DNA from 2 places in the Shewanella sp. 10B genome. Region 2 is predicted to be linked to the other one. Evidence: predicted binding sites of a transcription regulator. Region 2 holds the regulator's gene; the other holds the start of a gene.
The links. Region 2 encodes MetJ, which represses methionine synthesis genes. Its sites were predicted from a motif close to TAGACGTCTAGACGTCTA; they were not measured.

Region 1 (8,047 bases), 250 kb from region 2:
GCTCTAGCTATTGCAACTGGCTTAAGTGGCCAAGCATTTGCGGCCAGTCTCGTTAACGACATCAACGTCGAGCAAACTGGCCAAGGTCAAGACACCTTAGTCGCGCAAACAGGAGTGATTAACGCTGCAGCAGTGACCCAAACGGGTAACGACCAAGTTGCCACCGTATTACAAGACGGTGTGTGGCATGAAGCGCAAGTTAACTCAACGGGTGATGCCAACGAAGTCACAGTGACTCAACAAACTGATTGGCATGTTGCGTCAGTTAACGTCACTGGCAATAACAACGTCGCTGAAGTGGCACAGGATGGTTTCTTCAACCAAAGCAGCAACGACATCACTGGTAGCGACAACCTGGTTTCTGTGAACCAATTAGGTGAAGTGAACGAAAGCTACGTTGAAATCACTGGCAACGAAAACAGCGCCTTCGTAGAACAAGAAGGTGATGCCAACTTCGCCGTATTCCGCGTACAAGGCGATAATAACGATGGCGACATCAAGCAATACGGTAACAACAACCAAGCGGGTTTAATCGCACTCGACCTGACCGCAAACATGGGTAATAACAACGACGTATCGGTTGAACAGATTGGTAACAACAACTTTGGTGCGGCTAAAGGCATCGCGGGTAACGACAACAGCATCGATATCTATCAAAAGGGTGATAGCCACACTGGCTTCGTTTACGCCTTAGCGGGTAGTGAGAACGATATCACCATGAAACAAGAAGGCAGCAACAACACTGCTTACCTTTCAATGACCACGGGTGATGACAACAGCATTGATATCGCTCAAGACGGCGACCGCAACACTGTAGGCGATACTTTAGTGGCCGACATTCAAGGTAACGACAACGATATCACTATCAAGCAACGTGGCAACAGCAACGGTGCAGAGTTCCAAGTATGGGGCGATAGCAACGACGTTGACTTAAAACAACGTGGTGACGCTAACTTCGCAACCTTTGGCGCTTACGGTACTGACAACGACTTCGACTTATCTTCTAAGGGTGATAACAACGAGCTGGTTGCCTTCGCAACAGGTGAAGACAACAGCATCGAAATCAGCCAAGAAGGTGATGTGAACTTCGCCTATGTGGATGCCGTTGGTAACGACAACGAAGTGGATGTTGAGCAAGATGGCGGACAAAACGAAACCATCATTAGCGTAACAGGTAACAACAACGCCGATGTGACTGCACTGCAACACCGTGGTGATCTGAACCTTATCGATTTAATCATCGAAGGTGATGAAAACTCAGCTCAAATCACTCAAGCGGGTAACGGTAACTGGGTAGGTGGCGATAGCGGCACTTCATTCGCTTCAAGCTCATTTGGCGTACGTGGTGATAACAACAGCCTAATGATTACCCAAACTGGTAATGACAACTTAGTGCTGGGTTCACAAGCTGGCAATAGCAACAGCATCAGCGTTAATCAAAGCGGTGATATGAACGTTGCAACTGTTGTTCAGTATTAATCTTTATCGATAGCCGTCTACTGTAGACGGCCCAATAAAAACGGGAACATGAATTATGTTCCCGTTTTTATTTGTGTATAAAGTGCAAAAGTGAGTTGCCGCTCGTCGAATCTTGCCGATGTAAATCACCATCCCAGCTCACTCACACCTCACCTCACCTCACCTTAGCGAGCTTAAGGCTTAACTGCAAAACTCAAAATGGGTTTGATAAGTTTGCGCCCAACGTAATAGCTCGACGCGATTGCGGGACTGTGTCTTACGGAAAATAGAGGAAATATGCGCTTTCACAGTGTGCTCACTGATACAGAGGCGATGGGCAATTTCCTTATTGCGCGCCCCGCTGGAGACGAACTGAATAATGGTTCGCTCTCTGGAAGTAAGCGCTTGCAACATGGCTACGGTATCGGCGGGCATCTCATTTTGCCCATCCAACTTTTGCACCACCCGGCGAAACATCTTACTGAGCAAGGTTCTATCGTACCAAAGCTCATCGGCCACCATTTTACGCAGCCCCGTTAGCATCAAATCCATCCGCTGATCAGCAAATAACAGACCGCGGATCCCCAGCAGCATGGCTGACTCTTGGTCTAAGGAATTACGCTCGACTTGATACAAAGCGACGGGAACATGTGGCACAAGACGTGACGCTAAGAGTGGGATCCCTTTATTGTCTAAGGCCGCGCCCTTTTGGGCGATTAAACAGAAACTGCGCTGCCCTTTATCTAAATTTAACTCAGAAGCCTGTTTAACAATCCGTGTTTTTAATCCGATAGATTCTGCAAGTATCGCCAAATGGCAAGGCGCTGCCACTTGATGCAGAAAAACTAACTCATTGATAGTACTCAATTTACTCTTCTCCCTGAAAAGTATTTCGTCTTTATTAGTCTAATGTTGAACTTAAGCGTGCAAATGCACAAAAATACAATTAATTAACATAGCCCATTTTGACTAGTTACCGCATGAATGCCATCACCCGAATGTACTAAATAATCACTCTTTTTTTATAGTAAGTTCGACTAACAGACCAAGGCTTTATCACTAAACAGTGATTAATCCTGAAGCTTATCGACGGAACAATCAGGTTACACCTTAGTCTATAAAGCTCTCAATCGAAAGTTGATACAAAAAATTAACAGAAAAAGATGACAGTTTGAGGCATAAAAAATCCCCTCTAAAGAAGCCTTAGAGGGGATTTTTCGGTAAGTGTTTGAGCCTAAGCTTGGCCGATAAGTTTTGCGATTTGCTTATCCTGCACACGGGACAAACTGATTAGTGCGACAATGGCCCCTATCAAGGCTAAAAACATATCCGATTGGGTATCCCACACATAGCCTTGAGTACCTAAGAAGGCCTCAGCGCCTTCGCCCGTCGCGGCGGCCACCCACCATTCAATCAGTTCGTAGAAGGCGCTGAAGGCCAACACAAAGCAGGTGACGAGAAAAGCACACCAGGCTCCAGGTTTAACGGCTTGATTACGTAACATAATCTCACGGGCTAACATGGCCGGAATAAAACCTTGAGCGAAATGCCCCACCTTGTCGTAGTTGTTACGCTCGGTCCCCATCCACTGGGCAATCGTATCGAACAGTGGCACTTCGGCATAGGTATAGTGCGCGCCAACAAACAACACACAGCAATGCACTAGCACCAAAAAATACACTAAGGGCGTCAGCGGAAAACGCTTGCGGGTAAAAAAGAGCAAGGGCACGGCCACTAATGCTGGCAGGGCTTCGAGCCACCAAGTGAATGGATCTGCGGGTTTTATCGCCGACCATATTAAAACTGAGAGGTAAATACCGCACCAAATGATTTTGTTATTCAATGTTCCTTCCTCTTATGCGATATTGTTCTAATTCTAGAATATTAACTTTAGCCATCTAGCCCTCCACAGTGAGCAAAAAAAGTGCTACTTTGGAAGGCCAAGGTTGTCAGCATATCACACAGAACTATTTCAATTAATTAGAGGGTACCCATATCATGGCGAAACATTCGCTGGACAAGGATAAGATCAAGATCCTGTTGTTGGAAGGCGTCCACCAATCTGCGGTCGATGTATTTGAACGTGCTGGATACACCAATATCGAGTATCACAAAGCCTCCTTAGGTGATGAAGCCCTGCTCGAGTCCATCAAAGATGCTCACTTTGTTGGTATTCGTTCCCGTACCCAATTAACGGCTGAAGTATTGAAGCGTGCCGAAAAACTGATTGCGATTGGTTGTTTCTGTATCGGTACTAACCAAGTGGATCTGGCGACCGCCGAATTGCTCGGTATCCCAGTATTTAACGCACCATTCTCTAATACCCGCAGCGTGGCTGAACTGGTATTAGGCGAAATCATCATGCTGATGCGCGGCATTCCTGAACGTAATGCTATCGCTCACCGTGGTGGCTGGATGAAGACGGCCGCAGGCAGTTACGAAGTCCGTGGCAAAACCTTAGGTGTGATAGGTTATGGCCATATCGGTACACAGCTCGGGATCTTGGCTGAAACCTTAGGCATGCGCGTGGTGTTTTTCGATATCGAAGACAAACTGCCATTAGGCAATGCCCAGCAAATCCATTCGATGGAACAATTACTGGCACAGTCCGACGTGATCAGTTTGCACGTTCCTGAAACGGCGCAAACCAAAGACATGATCAGCACCGCCGAATTTGCCGCCATGCGTAAAGGCTGCATCTTTATCAACGCCTCGCGCGGTACTGTGGTCGATATCGATGCCCTGACGGTCGCCCTTAAAGAGCGTCATCTTGCGGGCGCGGCCATCGACGTATTCCCCGTCGAGCCCCAATCGAATGATGATGAATTTATCAGCCCATTGCGTGGTTTAGATAACGTACTGCTGACTCCGCACGTGGGTGGCAGCACTGCTGAAGCCCAGGAAAACATCGGTATCGAAGTTGCCGGTAAGTTAGCCAAATACTCTGACAACGGTTCGACCGTATCTGCGGTTAACTTCCCTGAAGTGTCGCTGCCAATGCACAAAGGCATTTCGCGCTTACTGCACATTCACCAAAACCGTCCTGGCGTGCTGATCAAAATCAACAAAGCCTTCTCTGAAAAGGGCATCAACATTGCCGCTCAGTACCTGCAAACCACTGCAGAAATCGGTTATGTGGTGATGGAAGTAGATACTCACCAAGCCGAAGAGGCACTGGTTGAACTTAAGGCCATTGAAGGTACACTGCGCACCCGCGTATTGTTCTAATGCTTTAAGCACTCAGCTTGAGTGAATTTATAAGGCGCACATTTCATTCAAGATATGTGCGCCTTATGCTTTTGAGCGCCGCTTAATTCCGCTACAATCTAGCCTCTTGCATCGTCTTCATTTTCAGGATCTCCGCTATGACTATTGCAGTTTCGACACCCACTTGGGATCTGGACGCCTCCATGCCTCCACTTATGCTCGCCAACCTATCCCACCTCGGCCTCATCAAAGTAGTCGGTGAACAGGGGCGCAGTTTTATCCATGGCCAAGTGACCACGGACATTAGCTCACTCGAAGCCAACCAATGGCGCTGGGGCGCACATTGCGATCCTAAGGGTAAGATGATCGCCAGCTTCCGCACCTTTGCTATCCAAGAGGCGCTGTTGATGCTGCTGCCAAGGGAGACTATCGAGGTCGATCTGCCGCAACTGCAAAAATATGCCGTATTTAGCAAGGCAACCCTGACCAATGCGACGGCGGAGTGGACATTACTCGGCGTTGCAGGCGAACAGGCAACACAATTTGTGACCCAACACTTTGGTGAGCTGACTGAAGAACTGACTCTGGTCGAACATGGCGCCATTTTAAAGGACGCGGATCGTTTTATTCTGGTGCTGCAGCCAGAGGCGGCAACTACCTTAGTGGGCGAGCACACAGTGTTTGATGCCAGCGCTTGGCAAGCCTTAGAAATTGCTGCTGGCTACCCTAACCTAGCGCCAAGCCATGCTAATCAATATGTGCCGCAGATGTGTAACCTACAGGCTATCAACGGCATCAGCTTTAACAAAGGCTGCTACATGGGCCAAGAAACTGTGGCTCGGATGAAATACCGTGGCGGTAACAAGCGCGCGCTCTATATTCTCCACGGCACGACTTCCTCAGACATCAATTTGGAAAGTACTCTCGAGATCGAATTGGAAGATGGCTATCGCAAGGGCGGACAAATTATTGAGTTCGTACAGCGTGGCAATCAAGTACTGCTCACCGCTGTGCTGGCAAACGATACCGCGAACGATGCCAAGCTGCGCTTTGCCGACGATGAGCAATCCAGCTTACGCATTCAAGCATTACCCTACTCGCTTGAAGAAGCTTAGTATCTCGCTTCTAAGCGAGTCGTATTGAAAAAGGCGCCCTAGGCGCCTTTTTGTTTAATGTTCGATGTAAGTGTCTCGAATCGCCACCACCTCAGGCAGAATTTGCTTAAATTCTTCCACCAGCTTAGGGTCAAAGTGTTTACCCGCTTGGCTTTCGAGTAATTCGACCGTGGCTTCGATTGTCCAAGGCTCCTTATAAGGACGGCGCGAAGTCAGGGCATCGAAAACGTCCGCAATCGCCACAATCCGGCCTTCAATCGGAATATTTTCTCCCGACAAACCATTAGGATAACCCGAACCGTCCCATTTCTCATGGTGGGTTAAGGCGATGCGCCGCGCCATTTGCAGCAGTGGATCGCCATGTTCGCCAATGATCTCGGCACCAATGGCAGCATGTTGCTGCATGATTTCCCATTCATCGGCATCAAGCTTACCGGGCTTTTTCAGCACCGCATCGGGCGTGCCGATTTTCCCTATGTCATGCATGGGCGCCGCGTTATACAACAGCTCGCAGAAGGTGCTAGGCAAGCCCAGTTTAACGGCCAGCATCCGTGCATAGTGGCTCATACGCACAACGTGTAGGCCCGTTTCGTTGTCTTTGTATTCGGCGGCGCGGCCTAAACGGCGGATAATTTCGAAACGAGTTTCTTCTAACTCTTGGGTGCGCTCTTTGACTTGTTGCTCTAGCAGGCGTTTTTGATCGTACAGCGCCAGATGGGTTCGCACCCGTGCTTTTACCACGGGAGCACTCACAGGCTTAGTGATGTAATCGACGGCGCCGAGTTCAAACCCTTGAGTCTCGTCGGCCACCTCAGACAAGGCGGTCACAAAAATCACCGGAATATGGCAAGTTAAAGGCTCCTGCTTAAGCAGCTTACAGACTTCATAGCCGTTCATGCCGGGCATCATTACGTCGAGTAAAATCAAATCCGGCAGGGTTTTGGCGACAAGGGCGAGCGCTCTTGGTCCATCAATCGCCACCTTGACCTTATAATCCTCACCGAGTATGCCCACTAAAATATCGATATTTTCCGGTGTATCATCGACGACCAATATTGTTGCCTTATCCATCAACACTTTCACCTTATCCTGTGGCTTATCAATGGCCAATACCGCACTCTCTTGACCGGTTTTTAGGTTAATTCCGCAAGCACTTCATCAATCAAATCCACCGCTTCATCAAACTGATACTGATTAATCATAGTCAGGGCTGGGCTGAGCTGCAGCCATAACTTGCTACTGACCTGAGGTTTTAACGCATCGATTTGCGCCACCGCATCTGAGTCAGCATCCTCTAGGCTTTGTCGCAGCTGTTTTAAGGCGGTGACTAGCGCCTCTGGCGAGAGTTGTTCGCTCGTCGATGTGGTCGACTCCTCAAACTGCGGCTTGACCCGCTCAATGGCATCACAAATCGACGCCACTAGCGCTTGGATTTGGTCTAACTCAGTTTGGTATTCGCTCTTCTCACTTAAGTGCAACTCTAGTTGGCGAGCTAACTCCACCAGCTTGCTGGAGCTTAAGTTGCCCGCGAGCCCCTTCAAGGTATGCGCCATCCGCACAGCATCGTCACGTTTGTCATTGGCGAGCGCTTTATTGATGAGATCCACCACATTACGCTGACTGGTAACGAAACGATCGAAGATCCTTTGATACAAACGGGTAGAGTTTTGAACTAATTGTAAGCCCCTATCGATATCCAACTCAGGATGCTCGGGCCATTTCACCACTGATTCAGAATCTAAGTTGATAGGTTTAACCGGAATATCAACTAGTTGACTCGGCTCAGTGTTATCAGCCAGCGACCCGCTGCCACCTAAATATTTCAATAGGGTTTGGTAAAGCAGGTTGACCTCAATCGGCTTAGCGATATGGTCGTTCATCCCCGCTCTTAAACACATTTCCTTATCGCCAGCCATCGCATTCGCCGTCATCGCGACCACAGGCAGCTCGGTGAGTTCGGGCCGCTTTCTGAGTGCCTGCGTGGCCTGATAACCGTCCATCACTGGCATTTGGCAGTCCATCAACACCAGATCGAAGCTCTGCTGCTCCAGCTTATCGAGCGCAATCTGGCCGTTAGTGGCAATGGATAAGATAATCCCCACCTGCTCTAAAAACTCGGTGGCCACCTCAAGGTTCATCTCATTGTCTTCAACCAAGAGAATACGCTTGCCCTTAAGTGGCAATAACAGCTTAGGCTCGATGCTCTCGCTCTGGCGTCTCACGGGGAGAACCCCAGCCCGGCCGAGGGAGTTCATAATGCCGTCGAG
Region 2 (8,047 bases):
CCATAACCTGTACGAAGGCATCAACATGTCCGAAACCCGCGGCATGATGGCGGCGCAAATGGATAAAGGCGCTAAGCTGGTGGTGTTCGAGCCAAGATTCTCCATCGTCGCCGACAAAGCCGATGAATGGTATGCGATCCGCCCCGGTACCGATGTGGCGGTGGCTTTAGCCTTATGCCATGTATTGATTGAAGATAATCTCTACGACAAGGCCTTTATCGAGCGTTATGTTGAAGGGTTTGATGCCTTCGCCGCCGAAGTGAAAGCCTACACCCCTGAGTGGGCCGAAACCGTTTCCGATGTGCCCGCCAAGGACATTCGCCGTATCGCACACGAATATGCGGCCAAGGCGCCCCATGCTGTGGTGGATTTTGGTCACAGAGCCACCTTTACTACCGAAGAGTTTGAAATGCGCCGCGCCTTGTACGCTGCCAATATTTTGATCGGCAATATCGAGCGTAAGGGCGGTATCTACCTAGGTCAAAAGCCTGGCGACTATAACAAGCTGGCGGGAGAAAGCGTGGCGCCCGTATTGGGTAAACCCGGCGTAAAAGATATGCCTAAGCCTGCGGCGAAACGTATCGACCAAGTGGAAGAGCAGTACGCCATGATGTGGTCGTCGGGCGGGATTTACCAAACCATCCTCGATGCGACCTTAAGTGCCGTTCCCTACCAATTACACGGCTGGGTAATGTCCCGTACCAACCCCATGCAAACCATGACCGACAGGGCGCGTGTGGTTGAAGCCTTGAAAAAGCTCGACTTTGTTGCCGTGTGCGATGTCTATATCAGCGAAACCGCCGCCTATGCCGACGTGATTTTACCCGAGTCTACTTACCTTGAGCGCGATGAGGAAATTGCCGACAAGTCGGGTAAAAATCCAGCCTACTATGTGCGCCAACGCGTGGTGGAAACCCTAGGCAACACTAAGCCCTCATGGCAAATCTTTAAGGACATTGGCCATAAGCTAGGGCTAAGTGAATTCTATCCTTGGGACAATATGGAAACCCTGCAATTGCTGCAGGTGAATCGCGATACCGCACTACTGCGCCGCATTAAGGACGAAGGTTTTGTTAGCTTTGGTAAGCCCATCATGCTGCGCGAACCTAAGATGGTGGCCGAGTTTACTAAGGCCTACGCCAATGCCAAACCCGTCGATGAAGACGGCACCTACGGCAGTTTACTCAGCTTTAAAACCCCAAGCGGCAAGATTGAATTGACCTCAGCCAAGGTTGAAGCCATGGCGCCAGGACGCGGGGTGATTAAGTTCCGCGAAGTGCATTTGAAGAAAGCCGATGAGCTGTACTTTATCCAAGGCAAGGTCGCCGTGCATACCAATGGCGCGACCCACAATATCCCCATGTTGGCTAACCTGATGTCGGATAACGCCATTTGGGTGCATCCCGTTACGGCGGGCAAGTTAGGGATCAGCAATGGTGATCCGATTCGGTTAACCAGCAGCGTGGGTAGCGAAGAGGGCCATGCCTTAGTCACCCCGGGCATTCGCCCCGATACCGTGTTTGCCTATATGGGCTTTGGCTCTAAAAACAAAGAGTTGGTTAGAGCGACAGGTAAAGGTATCCACTGCGGAAACTTACTGCCCCATCAAACAGCCCCTGTGTGTGGCATGAATATTCATACAACAGGCGTCACGCTGGCAAAACGCTAATTGGAGGCTCAAATGACGAAAAGATATGTGATGGTGCACGATGAGAACAAGTGCATCGGCTGCCAAGCCTGTAACGTGGCTTGCCGTAGTGAAAACGGCGTCCCCGAGGGCGTGACTCGTTTACAAGTGCGTGTTGAGGGGCCTTTCGGCGAGATGCCACACCTGCACTTTAAGTATCACAGGGTGTCGTGTCAGCAATGTGAAGATGCGCCCTGTGTGAAGGTATGCCCAACGGGCGCGGCTTATGTGGGTGAGGATGGCATTGTCTCCATCCATGGCGATAAGTGTGTGGGTTGTATGTACTGCGTGGCGGCGTGCCCCTACAAGGTACGTTTTATGAATCCCGAAACCAAAGTGGCAGACAAGTGTAACTTCTGTAAGGACACGCGTTTGGCCCGGGGTGAAGAGCCCGCCTGCGTGACTGTGTGTCCGACCGATGCCTTAGTCTTTGGCGATGCCAACGATCCACAGAGTGAGGTCGCTATGCTACTCAACACTAAGATCACTTACCAAGATAAGACCCATTTAGGCACCAAGCCTAGGGTATATCGCGTTCCTACCAAAAGAGGGGGGATTTGATTATGAACAATACTTGGGGCGATATGGCGCAATATGATCCCGTCACTTGGCATTGGATCATCGCCGTGTATCTGTTTATGGCGGGTTTATCCGCCGGAAGTTTGTTGATTGGTATCGGTTTGCGTTGGTTTAATAAGGATCAAGCGCAGGGTGAGACCAGTATTCTCAAGGCCGCCGCCATTATTGGCCCAGTGGCCATTTGCCTAGGCTTGGCATGTTTAGTGTTTGATTTAACGAAGCCTTTCCACTTCTGGCTGATTTTAATCAACTATAACTTCCAGTCCGTTATGGCGATTGGGGTATTAGCGCTACTGGCTTACTCACCCTTGGCATTTGCCTACGCGATTCTTGTGCTGCGTGGTGAACTGCCAAAGTGGGGCTTAGGTTTCCTCGTGCCTATTGCTAAGCTGCTGATGCCCTTTAGAAAGCTGATTGAAGTGCTGCTGTTTATCCTCGCGATTGGTGTAGGCGCTTACACAGGCTTCTTAATTTCGGCCATGAATGCCTATCCAATGCTGAACACTGCGGTATTGCCGGCGCTGTTCTTAGTCTCTGGTTTATCGGCGGGCGCGGCGGCTAATGCGGTGCTGGCGCTGGTGATGTTCAAGACCGATAGCCACGACAAGACTTTAGCTAAAATGCATGGCTTAGAGTTGCCAGTGATGGCCATCGAAATCATGTTCCTGTTTATGTTGTTCTGCGCCTTGTACTTTAAGGGCGGTGCGGCTGCTGCGGCGCTGGCATCACTCACCTCTGGCGTGTGGGCGAGCGTATTCTGGATTGGCGTGGTCGGGATTGGTTTTGGTATTCCACTGCTGTTTATGCTGCTGCCTTCCGCGACTCGCCACAGCAAGGGCGCGATGATCATGGTGGCCTGCGCCAGCTTAACCGGCGTGTTAGCCCTGAGACACTTTATTGTGTATGCGGGACAAAGCTACCTGAGCTAAGTGATGTTAGAGAATGCTCTAACCCATGGCATTCAAACTAGCGCAACAAATATGAGTATTACTTTAATGCGATTAAGTGATACTCAAATGGGGTACAACACGCATCCCTGCAAGCAAAAAGCACCGATTAACGGTGCTTTTTTATGGCTGCGATTGGCAGGATTGGAAGGGGGTTATTGCGGTAATTATTGCGGCAATAGCTCAATCACAGATTTCACCGTAAGCACTAAGGCGCTGATAGCGCAGAGGGCTAAGGTTGCCATCTTGGTCTTATGCTTATCCACATTCCCCACCAGTTTACCCGCCACTAAATAGCCTAAAAAGACTGAGGGCAGCAGCATCAGGGATAACCATAAATGCTTGATTTCGAGCAGGCCCGTCACCCCAAGAATGACCAGCGCTATGGTCGAGCTGAAAATAAAGAAGGCAGAGAGTGCGGCGCGAAATTTTGAGGCATCCTTACCCGCCAACAAAATCGCCATCGGCGGGCCACCAATGGCGGCAATATTACCAAAGATCCCCGATACTACGCCCGCGCCAAACAGGGTTGCTTTATTCACTGGCAGGCTGAATTTATACAGGCTCAGCACCACGGCGACCGCCACAATGCCAGCAATCGCCAGACCAAGAATCGGCTGCGGTGCAAACAGCAACAGGCTGGCACCGATAAAACCTCCGGGCACACGACCGATTAACGCATATTGCAAGCCGTTGAATTCTAAGTGGCCACGCTCACGCAGTAGGGTGAGTAGGGCGATGGAAAAGCCCATCACAATCACGGGGGCGGGCACTAATTCGGGGTCGACAATATACAGCAGCGGACTCGCCACCACGGCAAGGCCAAAGCCAATCAGACTTTGGGTGAGGGCACCTAAAAACACAATCACAGACGCAATGGCGAGCGTTTGTGGATCTATCAAGGAGAACATAGGATTCCATCAAAAACAAAATAGGGATCGTTACTCTAACCCATCAGGCAAGATGAGTATTAACGATCCCTAATAATTAGTTACGGCAGGATTATGGACGCCTGAGCGTTATTCCATATCTTCCCACTCGATCCCCATTTCGTCCATCAACCGTTTCGCTTCGGCGGGAATGCTGTCTGGGCTATCTTTCGACAGATCGGCATCATTAGGCAGAGGCTGGCCGGTGTAGGCATGCAAAAATGCTTCACACAAGAGTTCGCTATTGGTGGCGTGGCGCAGGTTGTTCACCTGACGACGGGTACGTTCATCCGTGAGGACTTTTAGCACTTTGAGCGGAATAGACACAGTAATTTTCTTTACTTGTTCATTCTTCTTGCCATGTTCAGCATAGGGGCTGATGTATTCCCCATTCCATTCAGTCATTGACTCACCTGTTATAACGCTAAATTCGGGGCAGATTTTAAACCCTTACAGATAACAGTCAAATTATTGCTACTATTTCTTAGTGATTGCAAACAGATTTCTTTATGTTTAGACGTCTAAACGTCTTAACGCCTATTGACGATGCCACTGGGCTTAGGTACATTTAGACGTCCAGACATCTCTTTGCGAACTTAGGAGTTCCCGATGACCGCAGGCAAATTAGTGACCGAACGTCAATTAGCCACATTAGCAGTGCGTCAGGGTATCGAAAGCGATACTCAGTATGGCGCTGTGGTGCCGCCAATTTACCTGTCGACGAATTACGCCTTCGATGGTCATAAAAATCCTCGCGAATTTGATTACAGCCGTTCCGGTAATCCTACCCGCAGCATCCTAGGTGATGCCTTAGCTAAGCTGGAAAAGGGCGCAACTGGTGTAGTGACTTGCACTGGCATGGCAGCCATTACTTTAGTGACTACGTTGCTCGGCCCCGATGATTTATTGGTGGTGCCCCACGATTGCTACGGCGGTTCTTACCGTTTATTCACTAACTTGGCTAAAAAGGGCCAATTTAAACTGCTGGTGGTCGATCAAACCGACGCCCAAGCGCTTGAGCAAGCTATCGCCCTGCAACCTAAGATGGTGTGGATTGAAACCCCCTCTAACCCTCTGCTGCGAGTCGTCGATATCGAAGCTATCGCGGAGGCGAGCCACGCCGTGGGCGCTTTAGTGGTGGTCGACAACACTTTCCTCTCGCCCATTTTGCAGCAACCACTATTACTCGGTGCCGATATCGTTATCCACTCCACCACTAAGTACATCAATGGTCACAGCGATGTGGTGGGCGGCGCGGTGATCGCCAAAGATCCTCAACTCGGTGAGACCTTACATTGGTGGTCGAACACCTTGGGCTTAACGGGTTCAGCTTTTGATAGTTATCAAACCCTGCGTGGTCTGCGTACCTTAGCCGTGCGTATTCGTGAGCACCAAAGCAATGCCCAGCGTATTGTGGACGTGCTGACGAGCAGCCCAGTGGTGAGCAAAGTGTATTACCCCGGCCTTACGGACCACCCCGGCCATGCCATTGCCGCCAAGCAGCAAAAAGGCTTTGGCGCTATGCTGAGTTTTGAGCTTAAGGGCGGCGAGGCCGAAGTGGTCGCCTTTTTAGATGCCTTAAGTTTATTTAGCGTGGCCGAGAGCTTAGGTGGCGTTGAGAGTCTCGTGGCCGTGCCCGCGACTATGACACACAGGGCGATGGAGCCCCAAGCGCGTTATGAAGCTGGCATTAAAGACACCCTATTACGTTTGTCGGTTGGTATTGAAGATGCCGACGACTTAGTTGCAGATATTCAAGCAGGATTGGCCGCCGTCGCGGCTTGTCAGTAGAGGAATTCGAGATGGCACGTTGTCACTTACATAAATTTGGTGGTTCCAGCTTAGCCGATGCCGATTGTTATCGCCGAGTCGCCCATATTCTGTTAACCCATGGTCATAGTGATGATCTGGTGGTGGTGTCTGCCGCGGGTAAAACCACTAACTTTTTATATAAATTATTGTCCCTGCGCGATAGCAACCAATTATGGCAGGAAGAGTTACAAGTCCTTATCAGCTATCAGCAAGGCTTGATTGAGCAGCTGTTATCCAATGAGCAAGCGCGGGATCTGCGTGAGCGTTTAACCACGGATAAGGCCCAGTTAATCAGTCTGTTATCCTTAGATTCCCGTAACGATTACCAAATTAGCCATGTGGTGAGCTTTGGGGAGCGTTGGTCGGCGCGCCTGATGGCTGCGCTGCTGCGTGAATCGGGTGTGGCCGCAAGTCATGTGGATGCCTGTTCGATTCTCGTGGCCGACGAGGCCGCCGTGCCGCAAATTCGTGTGCAAGAATCCCGTACCAAAGTGCAAACCTTACTGGCCGCGCATCCTAACGAGCGTTTAGTGATCACTGGTTTTATCTGCGCCAACGAGCGTGGCGATACCTTGCTATTGGGTCGCAATGGCTCTGACTTTAGCGCCAGCCTAATTGCCAGCCTTGCCGACATTGAACGTGTGACCATTTGGACCGACGTTGAAGGGGTATTTAACGCCGATCCGAATAAGATCAACGATGCGAAATTACTCAAGAGCATGTCCCTCGCCGAAGCCGACCGCTTGGCGCGTTTAGGCTCGCCAGTATTACATTCACGCACTTTGCAGCCGCTGTTTAACACTGAGGTGAGCCTAGCCGTACGTTCAAGCTACGCCTCCCATACCGACTTTACCCTGATTGCTCCCCACAGCTCCTCGGCGAGTGCGCCTGTGGTGACTAACCTCAATGCCGTGGTGTTATTTGGCTTTAAGATCGCGGGCGATGTGGCTAGTCTGCTCGAGCAATTAGTCGAGGCAGGGTTAACGCCACTGGCCCATTGGGTATCGGCGCATCAACGACTCGAACTTGCCTATACCGCTGAAAACCAAAAACAAGTACAAAAGTTATTGGATGCACAGGCCGAAGCCCTCGGCATTAAAGATCTGCAAATAAATACCGAACTCGGTTTAGTGGCGCTTGTGAGTGCCGACGCCGAGCATTATCGCCGCAGTTTTGCCCGTTTACTGAGCCGCGACGCTAAGCCCTTGTTCAGTGGTGACTTAAGTCTGGTGACCTTAGTGCCACAGTCGCAGGTTAATCTGCTGACGCAAAAAGTGCATCGCCGCTGCGCTGGTCCACGTAAACGCATTGGCGTATTGCTGCTGGGCGTAGGCAATATTGGCGAGGCGTGGGTGAAGCTGTTTAAGTCCGTATCTCCATCGTTAAATCAAGAGCTTGAAGCGCGTGTCGAACTCGTCGGTTTAGTGAGTTCCAGCAAAGCCCTGATCAAGTCTACGGCTGTGGATTTGGAAAACTGGCAACAGGAATTCGATGCCGAGGCAACACCTTGGCAATATGAACACTTATTCGAACAATTAGAACAACTTAACTGTGACGAACTGATTGCATTAGACATCAGCGCCAGCGCCAGTTTGACCCTACAATACCCAGAGTTTTTCGAGCGCGGCATCCATATGGTCAGCGCAAACAAACTCGCGGGTTCTGGCCCGCTGCCGTTCTACCGCGAGCTGAAGGAGCAACTCGGTTATCGCCGTCTATTCTGGCGCTATAATGCCAGCTGCGGCGCGGGTTTACCTATTCAACACGCCTTAAACGATCTGCGTAATAGTGGCGATACGGTTGAGGCCGTCGGTGGGATTTTCTCTGGCACCCTGTGTTGGTTATTCGAGAAATACGATACCAGCAAACCCTTCTCGGAATTAGTGGTTGAAGCGCGTGGCCTCGGCATTACCGAACCCGATCCCCGCGACGATCTTTCTGGCCGCGATATGCAGCGCAAGCTGCTGATTTTAGCCCGTGAAATCGGTCTTGAAATCGAGCTTGAGGATATTGAGCTGCGCTCCTTAGTGCCAGCCCATTTAGCGGATATTCCTTTGGAGCAATTCCTTGCCCGTATCGGTGAGCTGGATGAT

Region 1: a site for MetJ is predicted at 3,350-3,367, ahead of serA (phosphoglycerate dehydrogenase). Genes of this name have one in related genera too.

What each region holds. Positions count from the first base shown of each region.
Region 1 is NZ_JAMDJO010000003.1:272,742-280,788, forward strand. It holds gene M0415_RS13510 (curlin) at 1-1,479, shown strand, start outside; gene M0415_RS13515 (helix-turn-helix transcriptional regulator) at 1,660-2,325, opposite strand; gene M0415_RS13520 (DUF2238 domain-containing protein) at 2,693-3,301, opposite strand; gene serA (phosphoglycerate dehydrogenase) at 3,457-4,686, shown strand; gene ygfZ (tRNA-modifying protein YgfZ) at 4,824-5,780, shown strand; gene M0415_RS13535 (response regulator) at 5,835-6,851, opposite strand; gene M0415_RS21530 (response regulator) at 6,914-8,047, opposite strand, start outside.
Region 2 is NZ_JAMDJO010000003.1:527,277-535,323, reverse strand. It holds gene phsA (thiosulfate reductase PhsA) at 1-1,669, shown strand, start outside; gene M0415_RS14565 (4Fe-4S dicluster domain-containing protein) at 1,682-2,248, shown strand; gene nrfD (NrfD/PsrC family molybdoenzyme membrane anchor subunit) at 2,251-3,195, shown strand; gene M0415_RS14555 (sulfite exporter TauE/SafE family protein) at 3,381-4,124, opposite strand; gene metJ (met regulon transcriptional regulator MetJ) at 4,233-4,547, opposite strand; gene metB (cystathionine gamma-synthase) at 4,770-5,933, shown strand; gene M0415_RS14540 (bifunctional aspartate kinase/homoserine dehydrogenase II) at 5,945-8,047, shown strand, end outside.